2 regions of the Frankia sp. CeCAU1 genome follow, and region 2 is predicted to be linked to the other one. Evidence: riboswitches for the same ligand, from Rfam matches in the RefSeq annotation. Region 2 holds a riboswitch; the other holds the start of a gene.
What was found. Region 2 has a riboswitch for thiamine pyrophosphate ahead of AC08OO_RS02490 (thiazole synthase). Riboswitches for the same ligand answer to the same signal wherever they lie in the genome.
Positions count from the first base shown of each region.

Region 1 (7,333 bases), on a different contig from region 2:
AGTTCCCGCACTCCCGCGTCGGTCTTGGGCCTGGTGCGCTGCACCTTCCAGCCGACGACGACGAGCTGCCACTGGATGAGGATCTTCTTTTGGTCGAGGTCGACGTCCGGCCAGTTCAGAGCGCATGTCTCTTCACGGCGCGGCCCTCTGTAGGTCACGAGGTGATAGTGAAGCGATCCCGGCGGGTAGGCACGGATGTTCCCGCAGCCGCGGTCGAGGGTGAACACGATCCGGTTCTCGGCAACCGCAGCAGCGAGCACCTCCGGATCGGAGCGGCCCGACAGGTTCTCCGCAAGCACGGTATCGGCATCGATCCCGTGCTTGGCGAGTCGCTCGGCAAGGGAGACCGGGAGACCCTCGTCCAGCTTGACCTTCACGGCGCGGTACGAAGCGGCACGAGATCCTCCCGCGCCAGACGCGCCCCGTAGGCAGCGGCCGCACGGATCCCCGACACGGTCAGCGACGGGTACTCCGCGATGATCTCACCGTCGGACATACCGTCGGCAAGGCAGTCGAGCACGACACTCACCGGCACCCGGGTCCCCCGGATACACGCCTGCCCATGACCGACTGTCGGGTCGGCCACGACGAGCGCCAGAAGATCTTCCGCCATGCCTCCCAGTATGCTCCCGGATCTCAGCGTCGAGCGCCCGTCACGTGGTCCAAGCCGTGGCACGAGTGACAGCCAAGTTGACAGCCAAGCCGCTGGACGCGGGTGGACGTCGACGGATACCGGTGGACGGAACGCTCATGGTCAGCAGACAGGGCGGACGTTGACAGACGTCGACGGAAGATCCAAATCTAACTACGGATCAGAAGGTTGGGGGTTCGAGTCCCTCGGCGGTTGCAACGCGTCGGTGTTCGGGCGGTTCGACGTCTGCGAGCCGGCGGGCCAGGCGCTGTTCGGCGCGGGCGAGTGCCTCGTCGCGTGCCGGGAGTACCTGGTGGGCGACGAGCAGGGTGCGCAGGTAGTCGGCGGCGCCGCGGCGGGGATGGGCGTCGAGCGCGTCGTGGCTGGTTTCGAGCCTGCCGGCGGCCAGGTCGGCAAGCAGGCCGCTGGCCGCGCCGGTGCGCAGCCAGTTCAACGCGGTGTAGGGGTTCGGGGTCGCGCGGATCGCCTCGGCCACGGCGGCGAGGTGGGCCGGGACCTGCCCGTCGTCGGCGGCGAGCAGCACGGTCGTGCGGCGTCGCAGGGAGCAGGTCGCGCAGCGGCCGGCCTCGAACAGCTTGTCCTCGAGGCCGCAGCCGGCGCAGCGATGCGTGACTGGAAGGCCGGCGCAGTCGGCGCAGGTCGTGGCGCCGACGCCGGGGGGATGCACCAGCCGGCGGGTCTGGCCGCAGGACGCGCAGGGCCGCCGCCGTCCGCAGACCGAGCAGACCGCTTCCGGGAGTGTGAAGCAGTTCACGCAGATGTCGGGCTGGTCGTCGTGCGCGCGCAGACCGGCACCGCCGCGGTAATCACGTCGGCGGGCAGCGACGGGTCGGCGGCCGCGACCGCGGCGGTCACCGCCACCCGGCGGGCCGCCGCCGTCGCGAGCCGTGACGCCCAGGGGCTGGTCATGACCCGACCCCCGGGCCGGGGATGGCGGTGATGTCGGCGCGCCGGGGCCGGCCCCAATAGGGCTCGACCAGGTCTCCGGGCGCGCAGCCGAGGATGTCGCAGAGCGCGGCGAGTGTGGCCAGCGACAGCCGCTCCGGGATGCCGGTCACCAACCGGTAGACCTGCTCGCGGGAGAGCCGGACACCCCGCTCGGCGAGCAGCGGGACCAGCGCCGTCGTCGCGAACAGCCCACGCTCGGCCATCAGCTTCCGCAGATGCCAGTGGTAGCCGACCTGCGCGCTTCAGTCGGTGGCCAACAGCCCATTCAGTCGCGACAGCGTGGGTTCGTCCGGCACGGTGGAGCTGCCGTCCGCCCAGGCGCCGATGCGCGGCCGCAGCCACTCCCGGAGCTCGACCGCGGCGACGGCGATGCGGTCGAGCTCCTCGGATCCGAACCGGGCAGGCAGCGCCTCTCGTTCGGCCGTGCCGACAAGCCCCGTGAGCTGGAGCCAGCGCAGGTAGCTCCAGCCATCGGCGATCAACTCGATCGGGCCGTCCGCCGAGAAGGCGAGGCTGTTGACGAAGTCCAGCACCGGATGATCGCCCAACCCGATCAGCACGTCCGGGTTCATCGGAGACCTCCCCTCGAGCCGATCACCCAAATAACCACTCCACTTCCTCTTGAGAGGTTACTCCCTCGCCAAAGTAATCGTCTTAGATATCTTTTTTAGATAGCTTTTATGGACCACCGGGGCCGCTGCGCCCGCTGAGCCCCCTGCGCCCGACGGGGCCCGCCGCTGACCGGCGGAAGCCCGTCGGAACGGTCGGTCAGGAGTTGGCCACAGCGGTCAGGAGTTGGCCACCGGAAGGTAGATCCGATTGCCGGCGGCGTTGAACTCGGCGGCCTTCTCGCGCAGGCCGGCGGTGACCGCCTCGTCGCCGGCCGGGTCCGCGCCATGCCCGGCCGGGTCCAGCCCGTCCCCGCCCGCGTGTGCCCGCACCTGGTGGGAAATCTTCATCGAGCAGAAGTGCGGGCCGCACATCGAACAGAAGTGCGCCGACTTCGCGGCCGGGGCCGGCAACGTCTCGTCGTGGAACGCGCGTGCGGTGTCGGGGTCGAGCGCGAGGTGGAACTGGTCGGCCCAGCGGAATTCGAACCGGGCGTCCGACAGGGCGTCATCCCAGGCCTGCGCGCCGGGATGACCCTTAGCGAGGTCGGCGGCGTGCGCGGCGATCTTGTAGGCGATAACGCCGGCCTTGACGTCGTCCCGGTCGGGCAGGCCGAGATGCTCCTTCGGGGTGACGTAACAGAGCATGGCGGTACCGGCCCATCCGATCATCGCCGCCCCGATCGCGGAGGTGATGTGGTCGTAGCCGGGGGCGATGTCGGTGGTCAGCGGCCCGAGGGTGTAGAACGGCGCGTCGTGGCACAGCTCCCGCTGCAGCTGCACGTTCTCCTCGATCTTGTTCATGGGCACGTGCCCGGGTCCCTCGATCATCACCTGGACGTCGTGCTCCCACGCCACCTGCGTCAACTCGCCCAGGGTGGCGAGCTCGGCGAGCTGTGCCTCATCGTTCGCGTCCGCGATGGACCCGGGCCGCAGGCCGTCGCCCAGAGAGAACGTGACGTCGTACGCGGCGAAGATCTCGCACAGCTCGGCGAAGTGGGTGTAGAGGAAGTTCTCCTCGTGATGGGCCAGGCACCAGGAGGCCAGGATCGAGCCGCCGCGCGAGACGATCCCGGTCCTGCGCCGCGCGGTCAGCGGCACGTAGCGCAGCAGCACCCCCGCGTGGACCGTCATGTAGTCCACACCCTGCTCGCACTGCTCGATCACGGTGTCCCGGTAGACCTCCCAGGACAGCTTCTCCGGCCGGCCACCGACCTTCTCCAACGCCTGGTAGATCGGCACGGTCCCGACCGGCACCGGCGCGTTACGGATGATCCACTCACGGGTCAGGGCGATGTCCGACCCGGTCGAGAGGTCCATCACGGTGTCCGCGCCCCAGCGGGTCGCCCACACCATCTTCTCGACCTCCTCCTCGATCGAGGAGGTAACGGCCGAGTTGCCGAGGTTCGCATTGATCTTTACGAGAAACGCACGGCCGATCGCCATCGGCTCGGACTCGGGATGGTTCACGTTCGCCGGCAGCACGGCCCGCCCCGCGGCGATCTCCGCCCGCACCGTCTCGACGGGAAGACCCTCCCGCAGGGCGACGAACTCCATCTCCCGAGTGATCTGACCGCGGCGGGCGTAGCCCAGCTGGGTTATGGAAGGCCGTCCCAGCACCGCCCGACGGGGCACTCGCACCCGCCCGTCGAGATCCGTCCCGCCGAGACCGGGCGTCCCAGGACCGGGCGTCCCAGAACCGGGCGTCCCAGGACCCGATGCCCCGGTCCCGGGAACGGTCCGCAGCTCATCCGGCGCGGTGTCGCCACGCTGGGCGATCCAGCTGTCCCGCGTCGCCGGCAAACCCCGGCGCACATCGATCGTCACCCCCGGATCGGTATATGGACCGGAGGTGTCGTACACCACGACGGTGTCACCCGTGGTCAGCACGATCTCCCGCATCGGCACCCGCAGATCGGGATCCGCTCCGACCAGCCAGGTCTTGCGGCTGCCCGTCAGCGGACCCGTCGAGACCGCCGTCATCCCCGCGGCCGAGACGGACGAGGAGGAGGACGAGGACGAGACGGACGGGGAGGATGCGGCGGACGACAAGGATGAGGTGGACGGGGACGAGGTGACGGCCTTCGAGGTGGACGAGGACGAACGGTCGGTACGCGACACCATGTAAGACTCCCTACGCCGGCATTACCCGGACAGGTTCCTGCGGTCGGCGGCCCCAGCCGCCCTCTCAGCCCCTTGGCGGAGCTCCCGCGATCAACTTCGACGCTTGTCGACAGTAAGACACCGCCGGCCCGCTCGCCACCCCTTCCGGTTCATCCGACGCATGCCCTACACCATCGGGCGACGTGAAGAGCCCTGTTCCGCCGGACCCCGGTTTCTCTGCGTGGCGGGGAACGCCGGACCAGCTCAGCGGTCCGGGGCCGCCGCCGGCCCGGAACTCCCGCCCAGGTAGGCCGTCTCGATGAGCTCGGGATGCGCGATGAGATCCGCCGCGCTCGCCGACAGCGCGATCCGGCCCCGGTCGAGAACGTAGCCACGGTCGGCCACCTGCAACGCGAGCGAGACGAACTGCTCGACCAGCAGCACGCCGGTCGACGTCTCGAGGGCGATCGTGCGCAGCAGGGCGAGCAGCTGCGGCGCAATCCCGGGTGCCAGGCCGAACGACAGCTCGTCCACCAGCAGCAGACGCGGTCTGCGCACCAGAGCGACGGCCAACGCGAGCCGTTGCCGCTCGCCCCCGGACAGTTCTCCGGCCGACCGGTCGAGCAGGCCGCGCAGCACCGGGAACCAGTCCAACACCCGCCCGATCTCGCCGGATGAGCGCCGGCCGGCCGCCAGGCGCAGGTTCTCGCGGACGGTCAACCGCCCGAGTGATCCTCGTCCCTGCGGTACGACCGCCATCCCCCGGCGGGCGAGTGTGCTCGGCGCGGCCCGGCGCGACCGGTCATCGAGGACCTTGACCCGTCCCCTCGACGGCGTCAGCAGCCCCGCCGCCGTGCGGATCAGCGTCGTCTTGCCCGCGCCGTTCGCTCCGAGCAGCGCCACGATCTCCCCGGCACCGACGGTGAGCGACACGTCCCGGAGCACCGGAACTCCGTCGTATCCGCTCGTGACCCGGTCGAGTACGAGCAGATCGCCCCCGCCTCGGCCGGGGGCCGGCGCCGGGGTGGAGGCGGGCACGGACCCGGAGGCGGGCACGGACCCGGAGGCGGGCACGGACCCGGAGGCGGGCACGGACCCGGAGGCGGGCACGGACCCGGAGGCGGGCACGGACCCGGAGGCAGGCACGGAGTCGGAGGCAGGCACGGAGTCGGACCCAGAGGCCGAGCCGGGCCCGGGTCCCGGGGCGGTCCCGGCGCGGTCGCCGCCGTCGGGCTCACCACCGCCCAGATAGGCAGCGCGGACCGCCGGATCGGCGCGCACCTCGGCGGATCGACCGCGCGCGACGACGCGGCCCCCGTCCAGGACGAGGACGTGGTCGCATACGTCGAAGACGAGCTTCACGTCGTGGTCGACGAGCAGCACGGCGATGCCGTCGGCGGCGATGCGGCGCAGCCGGTCGGCGAGCGTCCGGCGGGCGGCCGGGTCGAGACCCGCGGCCGGTTCGTCCAGCAGCAGGACCTTCGGCCTGGCGACGAGGGCGCGGCCGAGAGCCACCGAGGACCGCTCGTCGTGGGAGAGCGTCGACGGCAGGCGATCGGCGATCGTGGCAAGCCCGAGCGACCGGGCCGGGTCTGGCCCGGTCGCGGGTCCGGGTGCCCGGGGCGTGACGACGGCCAGGTTCTCCCCGGCCTCCAGACTGTCGAAGAGTTCCAGCGCCTGGAAGGTGCGGGCGAGCCCCAACCGCAGCCGCTCATGCGCCGGCAGTCCGACGAGCACGGCACCGTCCAGCGTGACGGTACCCGCGCTGATCGACGCAAACCCGGTGAGGGCGTCGATCAACGTCGTCTTTCCGGCTCCGTTGGGTCCGATGAGCCCGGTGATGGTGCCGGCCGACAGAGTGAAGGAGACATCCTCGAGGATGCGCGTGCGGCCCTGGTCGGCGGCGAGCATGTCGACCGCCAGCAACGCCGTCACGGGGCTCCGCCCGGGTTGACCGGATGCGGGGTCAGGCTCGGCCGGCCCTGGTCCGGCGGCTGCGGGTGTCGCACGTGATCTCCTCGACGCGTTCGCTGCCCAGTACCGGTCCGATGCGTGCCACCCGACCGATCCGCGCGGCCCTGATGATCGGCGCGAGCCGTCCGATGCGGTCGGTACGCGAGCCCAGCCGGACGTAGCACCGCCAGCACCACGACGGCGATCCCGCACAGCACGGACTGGTACTTGCCGAGCCCGGCAACCTGGTCCAGCACGATGAACACGATTCCGCCCGGCGCCAGCAGACCTCCCAGCAACGCTCCGCCGACGCTCGTCACCCCGCCGGCGGCCGCGATCGCCAGGAAGAACAGCGAGGCCGTGACGCCGAACGAGTCGAAGGACAGACGTCCCTGGCCGTAGCCGATGAGGCAGCCGCCGAGACCGGCGATCGCGGCGGAGAGAGTGAAGGCGAGCACCTTCGTACGACGGACGTCGATCCCGGCCGCGGCAGCGGCCCGTTCGTTCGCGCGCACGGCCAGCATGCGCCGGCCCAGGTCCGCGGTGCGCAGCCGGGCGACTCCGTAGCAGCACGCGGCGAGCACGGCCAACGCCAGCAGCCCGTACTGCGGCCGGGGGAACCCGGCACCGGCGAGCCCGAGATCGAGGCCGAAGATCTTCGGACTCGGTACTACCGACCCGGCCAACCCGCCGGTGACCAGCGGGTTTCCGAACACCACCTCCTGGATCGCGACGCCGGCGACCAGAGTGATCAATGCCAGGTCGATTCCACGCAGCCGCCGTGACAGCACCCCCAGCAGCAGGCCCGCCACGGCGGCGGCACCCGTGGCGAGCAGGGGTGCGATCGGGAACGGCACGCCCAGCTCACCCTGGAGTCTGGCCAACAGGAAGCCGGCGACACCGGCGAGGGTCATCTGTGCCAACGAGAGCTGTCCGACGTACCCGGTCAACACGACGAACGACAGACACACCACGGCGCCGGCAAGGCTGCGTTCGAGGCCGAGCCGGTAGGGGCCGGCCAGCACGAGGATCGCGACCACCCCGAACGGCACACCGACCGCGAGGTGGC
Region 1 is NZ_CDWWXA010000004.1:80,214-87,546, reverse strand. Features, by position in the region: gene AC08OO_RS01845 (DUF5615 family PIN-like protein) at 1-377, opposite strand, end outside; gene AC08OO_RS01840 (DUF433 domain-containing protein) at 374-613, opposite strand; gene AC08OO_RS01835 (hypothetical protein) at 813-1,406, opposite strand; gene AC08OO_RS01830 (hypothetical protein) at 1,403-1,561, opposite strand; gene AC08OO_RS01825 (helix-turn-helix domain-containing protein) at 1,558-1,803, opposite strand; gene AC08OO_RS01820 (ABATE domain-containing protein) at 1,843-2,172, opposite strand; gene thiC (phosphomethylpyrimidine synthase ThiC) at 2,389-4,191, opposite strand; gene AC08OO_RS01810 (hypothetical protein) at 4,088-4,336, shown strand; TPP riboswitch at 4,323-4,430, opposite strand; gene AC08OO_RS01805 (ATP-binding cassette domain-containing protein) at 4,576-6,246, opposite strand; gene AC08OO_RS01800 (branched-chain amino acid ABC transporter permease) at 6,243-7,333, opposite strand, start outside.
Region 1: it holds a riboswitch for thiamine pyrophosphate, as region 2 does, so the genes downstream of both, thiC (phosphomethylpyrimidine synthase ThiC) here and AC08OO_RS02490 (thiazole synthase) in region 2, are expected to answer to the same signal.

Region 2 (7,333 bases):
TGGTCGGTGGTGCGGCGATGGTCGGTGGTGCGGCGATGGCCGTGGGGTTCACCACCGGCGCCCGCAGGCTCGTCTCCGGAGCGCCGGCACCGGTTTCCGGGGCGATCACCCCGCCGTCGTTCACCGTGATCGTGCGCAGTTCGCTCATCCGCGTGCCGGCCATGCCTAGCCGGGTCTTCGCCCGCTCGACCGGATCGCGGACCAGCGACACCTGGAGGTCTTCGACCTGTCGTTTGACGCCGTACAGGGTATCGCCGGGTAGCGAGTCCCCCGAGCTGACCGCGAGGGCCGCCGTGGTGACGGCGGCGGTGAGTGCTCCGGCCAGCAGCGGCCGGGCGGCCCGGGTCATCCTGCCCCGGCCGGAGACACCGGAGGCAGAGACACCGCAGGCACCGGTCCGGCGTACCCACCGCGCGTCGACCGGGTAGTTTCCCGGCGGGTCAGGATCGGCGCCTTCGGGAGACGTGCGTGCGGGACGGGTTCTCGTGGGACGGGCCTCGGTCTCGTGGCCCTTCACGGAGATGCCGGGGGAACCGGCGGCGGGGGAACGGACGGGATCGCATGCCGGGGAGCCGGTGACGGCGGCGAACAGCTGTCCGCGCAGGGCGGCGTGCCGTGCCGGATGCAGCCGCGGTGACGGCAGGTCCCGGAGGGCCGCCACGGTGTCGATCAGCCGCGCGTCGGTCTCGTCATACGGGGGGCGCTGTCCGTCCAGCAGGCCGGCGACCCGCTCGGCCCGCCGTCCACCGCCGGCCATGCCCCGCCAGGACGACTCCCGCCACCACGACGACTCCCGCCGCGGGCCGGCGGGCCACCGGCCACGACCACGACCACGACCACGACCACGCGCTGCCTTCACGCCGTCGTCTCCCCGGGGAAGCGGTCGCGGATCTTTCGCCCATCGCGCGATTCGTCGCACAATATGATCAACCTGGTGGAGGATGGCGGCTCAGCCGAGGGGGTCCCACGTTGTGTTGACGTGCACGGTACTTCCTTTTTCGATTTTGCTCCCGGCCTTGGCGGACTGCGATGTCACCCGGTCGCCCGGCCCGCCGATCCAGCCGATACGGTCAATCTTCAACCCCCGGCGTTGCAGGATGTTCTCGGCTTCCCGGTAGCTCTTCCCGATCACGTTCGGCACGGGGACCTGGATCCCGCTGCCGTCGCCCCCGGAACCGTCACCGTTGTCGAACCCGTCGGCCTCGGCTACGGTGAGGGTGACGGTGCCGCCGGGTGAGATCGGCTGCCCCACGTCGGGAGAGACCCCGAAGACCTCACCGGGCTGCACGGCGTCGTTCATGGCGTCGGTGCGCTGCACCACGAGGCCGATGTTCAGGCCGACGAGCTCGGCCTTGGCCTCCTCGAACGACTTGCCGATGATGTCGGCCGGCACCGGCTTCGCCGCGGGGCCCGTCGAAGTGATCACGATGACCTGGTCCTTCGGCTTGAGCGCGGTGCCGGCCCCGGGGTTCGTACCGATCACATGGCCCGCCGGCACCGTGTCACTGGACTGTGGGCTCAGGCCGCCGAGGGTCAGGTCCACTTCGGCCAGCCGGGCCTTGGCCTGGGTCTCGGTGAGGTTCGCCAGGTCCGGCACGCGTACCGTCGCGGGCCCGGAGCTCAGCCGCAGGGTGATGAGCGCGCCCTTGTCGACCTTCGATCCGTCCCGGGGATCCTGCTGGGCGACGTGGCCGACCGGTACCGTGGCGCTGGCGACCGGGTCGAGGTAGGTGAACTGGAAGCCGGCGTCGCGCAGCATTTTCTCGGCGTCGGATCTGCTCAGGTTCGTCAGCAGCGGGACCTCGGTCCCTCCGCCGGACAGGGAACGGAACGCGAGGATCCCGAGCAGCAGGACCAGGACGGCCACGCCACCGACGACGACCGGGATGGGCCCTCGGGAGCGTGGCGATGCGGCGGCCCGCCGCCGCCCGCGCCCGCCACCGCCCCCGAGATAGGCCGTGGCGGTCGGCGAGGGCGGGGAGGCGGATCGATAGAGCGCGCCGGTGCCTGGCCGGCCCGGCCCGGCAGCGGCGAACGCGCGCTCCGCGGCGGCCCCCGGCCCGGCGCCCCGGGAGTCGTCGTAGTCCTCAGCCTGGAACGGCTGGGTGTACCCGGGATCCTGGGTGTACCCGGGCTCCCGAGCCCCTGAAGGCCGCTCGGCCAACCCGATCCGTTCGATCTCGCCGGTGAACCCGCTCGGGTAGGCGTCCTGCGGGGGCAGGAACGGCTCGATGCGCCGCAGCTCCGCCAGCAGTGCCGCACCATCGACCGGCCGGCGCGCCGGGTCGCGGGCGGTGGCCCGGAGAACAAGACCGTCCAGCTCGGCGGGAATGCCCTCGATCATGGTGGACGGCGCCGGCACGTCGCCGTGGACCGACTGGTAGGCCACCGACATCGGGGTGGCGCCGCTGTGCGGGAGCTGCCCGGTCAGGGATTCGAAGAGCACCACACCGGCGGCGTAGACGTCGCTGCGGGTGTCCGCGACGCCGTGGGTGACCTGCTCGGGGGCGAGGTACCCGACAGTGCCCATCACCACGCCGCCGGTGAGTGCCTGGGTGGGCTGGCTCACCGGACGGGCGAGGCCGAAGTCCGCGACCTTCACCTGGCCGTCGTCACCGAGCAGGATGTTCTCGGGCTTGATGTCGCGGTGGATGATGCCGGCGGCATGCGCGGCGGCGAGGGCCTCGATCACGGGCTCGATGATCTCGATGGCCTCGGTGACCGGGAGCCGACCCCGGGCGCCCAGGTGCTGGCGCAGCGACCGGCCGCGCACCAGCTCCATCACCAGGTAGTTGACCAGACCGGCGGGGATGTGGTCGGAACCCTGGTCGAGGATGGAGACGACGCGCGGGGTGTTGAGCCGTGCCACGGCCTTGGCCTCGCGATGGAAACGGGCGACGAACTCCGGGTCGTGATTGAGAGTGGGATGCATGACCTTGAGGGCGACGAGCCGGTCCAGCCGGTTGTCGTGCGCGACGTACACCGTCGCCATCCCACCGACGGCGAGCCGTTCCTGCGCCGTGTAGCGGCCGTCGAGAAGCCGACCTACGACGGGGTCGGCCACGGTGGCATCCACGAGGGAGAGTTTACGATCGTTGTCGAAGGATGCCGCTACCGAGCTCCGCGAGGTTAACCCGGATACGTCGTTCGAGCGAGAAGTACCTCGTCGCGCAGCATGGTGTCCACCGGGTGAAACCCGGGTGCCCACATTGAATCGGTTCTCAAGGTCGCGATGATCGTCGACGGGCGTGGATCAGTGTCGCAGATCGGCGTCGCAGACCGGCGTCGCGGCGGGACACCCGAAGCCGCGGTCAGGAAGCAGCGGTTACACTGTCGATTGCTCCGGGGAGCCCACGGACGTGGGCTGAGAGGCTGGCCAGTATCCCGTCGGCGACCCGTATACCCGATCGCGGTCATGCGCGCGTGGGGAGGATGAAAGATCGTGTCGCAGCACCCCCTACGTCCTGCCGGCTCCCGTCCCGGCGATTCTCCCCCCGCGGGTTCCTGTCCCGATGGCCTCGCGGGTGAAGGTGCCGCCGTCGGCGGCGGGGGTGGTGGTGAGGCCGGACCCGGTGCCGCGGGGGCGGACGATCTCGTCATCGCCGGGCGGGCCTACGGCAGCCGGCTGCTGATCGGCACCGGGAAGTTCGCGAGTCACCAGGTGATGCGGGACAGCCTCGTCGCATCCGGTGCCACCATCGTCACCGTGGCGCTGCGCCGGGTCGACATCGGCCGGATCGGTGACGGCGACGTTCTCGACTTCATCCCGCCGTCGATGACCCTGCTGCCCAACACCTCGGGCGCGGTGGACGCGGCCGAGGCGCTGCGGCTGGCCCGCCTCGGGCGGGCGGCGACGGGCACCGGTCTGGTCAAGCTGGAGGTCACCCCGGATCCGCGCACCCTGGCGCCGGATCCGCTGGAGACCCTGCGCGCCGCCGAGCTCATGGTGGCCGACGGCTTCACGGTCCTGCCCTACTGTTCGGCCGACCCGGTGCTGGCCCGCCGGCTGGAGGAGGTCGGCTGCGCCACCGTGATGCCGCTGGGCAGCTGGATCGGCTCGAACCGCGGGCTGCGCACCCGGGACGCGATCGAGGCAATCGTGGCGAGCGCCGGGGTGCCGGTGGTCGTGGACGCCGGGCTCGGGGTGCCCTCGGACGCGGCCGAGGCGATGGAGATCGGCGCGGCCGCGGTGCTGGTCAACACCGCTATCGCGGTGGCCGCCGATCCGGCGCGCATGGCGCGGGCCTTCGCGCTCGCCACCGCCGCCGGCCGGTTGGGTTTCCTGGCCGGCCGCGGGGCCGCCGGCCCGGCCACGGTGGCGTCCGCCTCCTCCCCGCTCACCGGGTTCCTCGGCGCCCACCCGTCACCGGCGTCCCACCCGTCACCGGCGTCGCCCGTGCCATCGGCGTCCCCGGCGGCGGTGGTGGGCGAGGCGTCCAGGTGAGCGCCCCGCCAGGGGAGTTCGCGCGCGAACTTGCCGGTCACGACCTGGCCGGGCTGTCCGCGATGTCGAGGCGGGCCACGTCCGCCGAGGTGGACACGGTGCTGCGGCGGGTTCGGCCCGGATCCGGTGGGTCGGCCACCCCCCGGATCGGCCTCGCGGAGCTGGCGATCCTGCTCTCACCCGCGGCCACCGCCCGGTTGGAGGAGCTGGCGATTGCCGCCCGGGAGGCGACCCTGCTCCGGTTCGGTCGGGCGGTCCGGCTGTTTGCCCCGATGTACGTGTCGAACGCCTGCCTGTCGTCCTGCACCTACTGCGGCTTCGCCAAGGGCCTGCCGGTGGTGCGCCGCACGCTGGACCTCGAGGAGGTGGTGGCGGAGGGACGCCTGCTGGCCGACCGGGGGTTCCGTCATCTGCTGCTCGTCTCCGGCGAGCATCGCGTCGAGGTATCGGCCGACTACCTCGTCGCGGTGGTCGAGCAGCTACGGCCGATGTTCCCCTCGATCAGCATCGAGACCCAGACCTGGTCGGACGACACCTATGCCCGGCTGGTGCGTGCCGGGTTGGAGGGAGTCGTCCATTACCAGGAGACCTACGACCGGGCCCGCTACGCCGAGGTGCACGTCGCCGGCTGGAAGCGTGACTACGACCGGCGGCTGTCCTCGTTCGAACGGGCCGCGCGGGCCGGGGTGCGCCGGCTCGGGATCGGCGCGCTGCTCGGGCTCGCCCCGGACTGGCGCGCTGACGTGCTCGCGCTGGCCGCGCACGCCTCCTTTCTCTCCCGTCGCTACTGGCGGACCGAGGTCTCGATCGCGCTGCCGCGCATCAAGCCGAGTGCCAGCGGGTTCCCGCCGGTCGTCGTCGTTGGCGACGCGGAGTTCGTCCAGGCGTACGCGGCCCTGCGCCTGTTCGAGCCGGACCTCGCGCTGTCGCTGTCGACCCGGGAGCCGGCGGTGCTGCGCGACGGGCTCGTCCGCATCGCCGTGACCACCATGAGCGCCGGCTCCTCCACCGAACCCGGCGGCTACACCACGCCCGGCACGGCCCAGGAACAGTTCTCGATCTCCGACGAGCGTTCGCCGGCACAGATCGCCGCGATGCTCGCCGAAGCCGGGTACGAGCCGGTGTGGAAGGACGCCTTTCCGCTTGTCGACCCGGTGCGGTGACGGCGGCCCGGCGTCGCGGGTCGTCGATAGTCTGCTCGAATGCAGCGAATAGTCGTCGTGGGCGCGGGAATGGCGGGGGGCCGGGCCGCCGCCGAGGTGCGCGCGCGCGGTTTCGCGGGAGAGGTGATCCTGCTCGGGGCGGAGCCGCACCGGCCCTACGATCGTCCGCCTCTGTCCAAGGCCGTGCTCTCCGGCCGCATCGACGACACGACGTTGCCCTTCGACCTCGACGGGGTCGAGGTGCGCCTCGGACGGCAGGCGACGGGCCTGCGACCGGGCACTGTGGAGACCGACGCGGGGCCGCTGGAGTACGACGGCCTGGTGCTGGCGACGGGAGCCGACCCGGTAACCCTGCCGGGCGACGGCCCACAGCGGGTCCTGCGTTCCATTGACGACGCCCGGGGTCTGCGTGGCGCCCTGCGTCCCGGCGTCCGGCTCGTCATCGTTGGTGCCGGCTGGATCGGCGCGGAGGTCGCCACGGCGGCGGCAGCGATCGGTGCCGAGGTCACCGTCGTGGAGGCGGCCGCCTCGCCGCTGTTCGCCGCGCTCGGCGCGCAGGTGGGCCGGTGCACGATCGCGTGGTACGCCCGGGCCGGGGTCACCCTGCGCCTGGCCACGGCCGTGGAGCGGGTCACCCCCGACGGGCTGGTGCTGGCCGGCGGTGAGGAGCTGATTGCGGACGAGGTTGTCGTCGGCGTCGGGGTGCGGCCCGGCACCGCCTGGCTCGCCGGTTCCGGGCTCGCCCTCGACCGGGGAGTCGTGGTTGACGAGCATCTCGCCGCCCGGTGGACCCATGGTGCCGACGGTGCCGACGGCGACCGGCCGCCGGTGGTCGCGATCGGTGACTGTGCCGCTTGGTGGTCGCGTCGCTACGGTCGGCGGCTGCGGGTCGAGCACTGGGACTGCGCCCAGCAGTCGCCCGCGGTCGCGGTCAGCACGCTGCTTGGCGGGGAGGCCGTCTATGACCCGGTGCCCTACTTCTGGTCGGAACAGTTCGGCCGCATGGTGCAGTTCGCGGGACTCCCTTCGGCAGAGGCTGCCCCGGTGTTCCGGGGCGATCCGGGCGTCGTCGTGCCGCCCGACGGCGGGCGTCCGTCTGGCTGGTCGGCCGGGTGGTTCGCCCCGGACGGCCGTCTCGAAGCGCTGGTCACTGTGGGGCGCCCGATGGACATGGTCGCCGGTCGCCGGTTGATGGCGGCCGACGGTATCCCGGATCGGGAGCGTTTCGCCGATATCTCCGTGTCGATGAAGGAACTGGCCGCGGCAAGTCGATGACGCCCGGTGACGACCCGGTGTTCCCGGTGTTTCGGATTTTCCAGGCGTTCCAGGCGTTCCAGGCGTTCCAGGCGTTCCAGGCGTTCCGGTCGGCCGGACGGCGGGATTTCTGGATATCAGGATCATTGGTACCCCTGCCCGGCATTGCGTTATGTATGCATCCTTGTGTAGATCTTTGCGCGGATCTTTGTTTGATGACCCCAATCTCCGGAACGTCGGGAACGGTCACTAGAGTGCGGAGACGTGCCTCGCATTCACCTGGTGTCGAACCTGGCCGGTGTGAACGCGCTCGGCGACCATTTGCGGGCAGCGGGTCTCGGCCCGACCTCGGCACGGTCGGCCGACGCGCTTCTCGTGCTCATCGACCGTCCGCTCGACCACGTCGAGCAGGAGTTGCTGGACCGGGCCCGGCAGACCGTCCCGGTCCTGCTCGCCGGGCCGACCATGCGGG
Region 2 is NZ_CDWWXA010000007.1:458-7,790, forward strand. Features, by position in the region: partial or broken gene AC08OO_RS02480 (DUF5667 domain-containing protein) at 1-859, opposite strand, end outside; gene pknB (Stk1 family PASTA domain-containing Ser/Thr kinase) at 950-3,076, opposite strand; TPP riboswitch at 3,334-3,447, shown strand; gene AC08OO_RS02490 (thiazole synthase) at 3,443-4,444, shown strand; gene thiH (2-iminoacetate synthase ThiH) at 4,441-5,607, shown strand; gene AC08OO_RS02500 (NAD(P)/FAD-dependent oxidoreductase) at 5,647-6,882, shown strand; gene AC08OO_RS02505 (Gfo/Idh/MocA family protein) at 7,126-7,333, shown strand, end outside.